Regions from separate parts of the Dorea chungnamensis genome, predicted to be linked through region 2. Evidence: predicted binding sites of a transcription regulator. Region 2 holds the regulator's gene; the other holds the start of a gene.
The links. Region 2 encodes Rex, which represses fermentation and respiration genes when NADH is low (regulators of the CRP and FNR family bind a similar motif). Its sites were predicted from a motif close to ATTGTTAANTANTTAACAAT; they were not measured.

Region 1 (2,210 bases), on a different contig from region 2:
CCTCTCTGCTCCATAAATTCTGTAAACATACCTGCACTGTAGCATTCCTGCCATTCCGGAGTCATTCTTGAAAGGATCTTCTCTCTCATACTTCTTCCTGTCCAGTATGGAATGATCTCCTCTGCCTGAAGCTTTCTGTCTTCTTCTGTTGTATGGAAGGATACCAGCTCACGTTCACTCATGACCACCATATCCTCTACACTGTGACAGCAAAGTTCCGGGAATGTAGGTGATGCCTGCGGATCCTTACCTTTTTCGCCGATGATCAGCTCTCCGTCTCCCAGATACAAGGTCTTCTTGGAAAAATATTCTTTCAGAACCATTGCTCTCATAACCGGGATTGAATATCTGCCGTCATTTTCTTTGTAGAAATCAGTCTCGATCTTTGCTCTCTCAAGATCAATGTGAACAGGTGTCGTCACACTGATTTCCCGAAGTTTCTGAATTCTTTCATTCATACCACGTAATTTTGCCATATGTTTACCCTCCTATTTTTGTGTTCTGGAATCCGGATTCTACGAAGAGTCTGACGAAGCTCTCCATCTCTTCCTTCTCCGGTGCATGTAAATCTGTTCCCTTATATTCCATATCCAGCTTGGAATACTTTCCACTTCCTGTATCATGATACGGAAGCAGATTAATCTGAGCCGGATGAATATCATGTTCTTTCAGAAACACTATCGTTTCTTTCATATTTTTTTCATTACCATTTACTTCTTTTATTGTTGGGATTCTGATATATATTCTTGCTCCATCCGCTGCAAGACGAATCAGATTATCAAGAATCAATTGATTATCCACTCCGATATACTTTTTGTGAAGTTTTGGATCCATAACCTTTACATCATAAAGAAATGTATTCACATAAGGAAGGATTGCCTGAAACTTCTCATATGGAACATATCCACATGTGTCAATCGTAAGTGTAACATCCTGGCGTTTTAGCTCTTTTGCAATTGCCAGTATATAGTCTATATCCATTGCCATGACTTCTCCGCCGGAAAGCGTCACGCCACCGCCAGATTCTTCATAAAACATCTGATCCTTCATAAGCTCTTTTATCAGCTCTTTTACAGAATATTCCCGTCCTATAATCTCACGGATTCCTATTGGACAGAAGTTTACACATTTTCCGCAGAATGTACATGCATCTTTCTTCATCTCTGGCTTTCCATTCTCCATGGATATTGCCCCATTCGGACATACCTTTGCACAAGTTCCGCAGCCAACACACTTCTCCTTGTCACACTGCATCTCTTTTTCAAACCGCTGAGTCTCCGGATTGTGACACCATTCACATTTCAAAGGGCAGCCTTTAAAAAATACAGATGTACGAATTCCGTCGCCATCATGGATAGAAAACTTCTGAACATTCGTTATCAGCGACATCTCGTCTCCTCCATTTTCATAATCGTGAAATATTGTTCGATTTTTTCTTCCCTGTTTTCATAATACAGTATTATTGTTAAATTTTCAACACATTTCATCAGGTTTTTTTTCATAAATCTGATGTGTCTTTTTTGTGCATTATCTCTAAATATCCATTGGTTTAAGTTGATTATTTTCACAAATTACAATATAATGAAAATGTCGCTATAAAATCTACTCATTTTATATAAATATGAAAACGAGGTGTTACTATGAAAAGTATTCAGGAAATCGGAAATACTATTAAGCAAGAGCGTCTGAAACAGGGAATGACATTACAGCAATTAAGTACTGCAACGGGTTTTTCAATCGGATATCTGTCTCAGTTCGAGCGAGGGCTTTCTCAGATTGCCATCGACTCACTGCATAAGATCACAGATGTTCTTGGCATGGAATTTATCGACTTTTTCCGTGAAGAAGAATCCTCTCCTTCTGCCTCACCAGTCACAAGAATCTATGATGCCAGCTGTGATAAGGTCAGCGATCAGATCATTCAATATACTTTAAGTCAGAATGCCAAGAACTATTCCTATCTCCCACGAATCTATCATCTCATGCCCCATATCGGAGCAGATGAGAACATAGAATTATATGCTCACGAAGGAGAAGAATTCATCTATGTGCTTGAAGGTGTTCTGAAATTATATGTGGAGGAAGATGAATATATTATGTATCCGGGAGACAGTGTCCAGCTTGATTCTACCAAGAAGCATAACTGGACCAACTGCGGGACTCAGATTACCAAGATTCTGACTGTGAATATGCCAAATCCTTTCAAATAA
Region 2 (2,210 bases):
CACGGCTTTCTGCACGTTTGATAGATTTCTCACGATTAAAAGAACGAAGCTTTTCAATTACGGCTTCCTGATGCTTTATTTCTTGCTGCTGATTTAAATATTCTTTTATCTGAGCATCACGAAGCTGCTGCTTTTTGGCAGCATAATCACTGTAATTTCCATTATAGGTCATCAATTTTCCAGATTCGATTTCTAAGACCTTAGTCACTACTTTGTTCAAAAAGTAACGGTCATGAGATACGATCAGAACGGCTCCTGGATAATTCAGAAGATAAGTTTCTAACCAAGCTATAGAGTTTAGATCCAAGTGGTTAGTAGGCTCGTCCAAAAGCAAGATATCTGGCTTGGTGAGCAATAATTTACCAAGAGAGACGCGGGTTTTCTGACCCCCAGAAAGGGTATCTACGGGTTTAGAAAAATCATTTTCTGTAAAACCAAGACCTTTTAATACCCCGTTAATCTCACTTTCATATGCATAACCATTCTGGCGTTCAAAAGAAGCTGTCAGACGATTATATGTTTCAAGGCGTGATGTCAATGCATCACCTTCTAAATGTTTTAATTCTAATTCGATGGAACGGATCTGTGTTTCCATTTCGATGATATCAGATTTGGCAAGTTTCACTTCTTCATAGATAGTGCTTCCACTTTGCATAGCCTGATGCTGTGCAAGATATCCCAAGGTTTTGCCTTTGGTTAAAATTACTTCTCCGCGGTCAGAAGGAAGCTCACCTACAATCATTTTAAAAAGCGTTGATTTTCCCGCTCCATTGGGACCAACAAGAGCTGCTTTTTCGTGATCTTCTATATGAAAAGAACCGTCAGCGATAATCACTTTTTCGCCGAAAGATTTACTGATTCCGTGACATGCTAATATCATATTATTTTCATATCCTCCTTTTTCACTCGTTTTCATTATAGCGAAAATAGGACAAAATACAACTAAAAGTTTGACTTTGTTCACACAATTCTATATAATATTTCTTAGAATGAAATGGAAGGTGAGACTATTGGAAGAGAGAGAGATTTCCCAGGCGGTCATCCGTAGATTGCCACGATACTATCGATACTTAGGAGAGCTACTTGAAAATGGAGTGGAGCGTATCTCGTCTAACGATTTGAGTAAGCGTATGAAAGTGACTGCATCTCAGATTCGTCAGGATCTTAACAATTTTGGTGGGTTCGGTCAGCAGGGCTATGGTTATAACGTTAAATATTTGTATACAGAGATTGGTAAGATTCTTGGCTTGGAAGAGGCTCATAATATGATTATTATAGGAGCTGGTAATTTAGGGCAGGCTCTTGCTAATTATGCAGCTTTTGAGAAGAGAGGATTTGTATTAAAAGGAATTTTTGATGTCAACCCAAGATTGGTGGGTGTTTCAATCAGAGGCGTGCCGATTCGTATGATGGATGAGTTAAAGACATTTGTCCAACAAAATGATGTTGAGATTGCAGTTTTGACTATTCCAAAGGATAAGGCAATTGAAGTGGCTAATATGCTGGTAGACAATGGTGTTCGTGCAATTTGGAATTTTGCCCATACAGATTTGAATCTGCCGGATCATATAATTGTTGAAAATGTACACTTGTCTGAAAGCTTAATGCAGTTATCATACAATATTAGCCGATATAACGAAGAACATAAGAAATAATAAGCAAAGACGTGTAATGACTGGCATGCGCAGACGGGCTGGTTTTTACACGTCCTTTTATATTATAAAATGAACTTGGAAGGTGAGATTATGCGATATCTGCTTAATGGAAATCAAATGAAAAAGGCGGATCAATATACAATACAGGAACTGGGAATTCCGTCTATGGAGTTAATGGAGCGTGCTGCAAAGAGATGTGTAGAGACTATGGAGGCGGAAAAGCTTGATCTGTCCAAAGCGTGTATCGTATGTGGTTCAGGGAATAATGGTGGTGATGGATTTGCGATAGCGAGACTTTTAAAGGAAAAAGGGTATCCTGTGACAGTTTGTTTTGTAGGAAATGAATCTCATCGTACGGATGAAACAAAACAGCAGATGAGTAAATTAAGGGAAACAGGTGTTGAGATATTCAAAGAGTACAAAGAAGATGAATATAGTATCATAATAGATGCGATGTTCGGTGTTGGACTTAGCCGTGAGATTATAGGAAAATATTTTCAGATTATTCAGAAGATGAATGAAGCAAAGGCTGTAAAATTTGCTGTAGATATGCCA

Region 1: a site for Rex is predicted at 1,462-1,481, ahead of ABE613_RS02330 (trans-4-hydroxy-L-proline dehydratase activase). Genes of this name have one in related genera too.

Annotation. Positions count from the first base shown of each region.
Region 1 is NZ_JBDOHT010000002.1:84,251-86,460, reverse strand. Features, by position in the region: gene hypD (trans-4-hydroxy-L-proline dehydratase) at 1-476, opposite strand, end outside; gene ABE613_RS02330 (trans-4-hydroxy-L-proline dehydratase activase) at 481-1,389, opposite strand; gene ABE613_RS02325 (helix-turn-helix domain-containing protein) at 1,641-2,210, shown strand.
Region 2 is NZ_JBDOHT010000004.1:27,800-30,009, reverse strand. Features, by position in the region: gene ABE613_RS04695 (ABC-F family ATP-binding cassette domain-containing protein) at 1-880, opposite strand, end outside; gene ABE613_RS04690 (redox-sensing transcriptional repressor Rex) at 1,011-1,655, shown strand; gene ABE613_RS04685 (NAD(P)H-hydrate dehydratase) at 1,746-2,210, shown strand, end outside.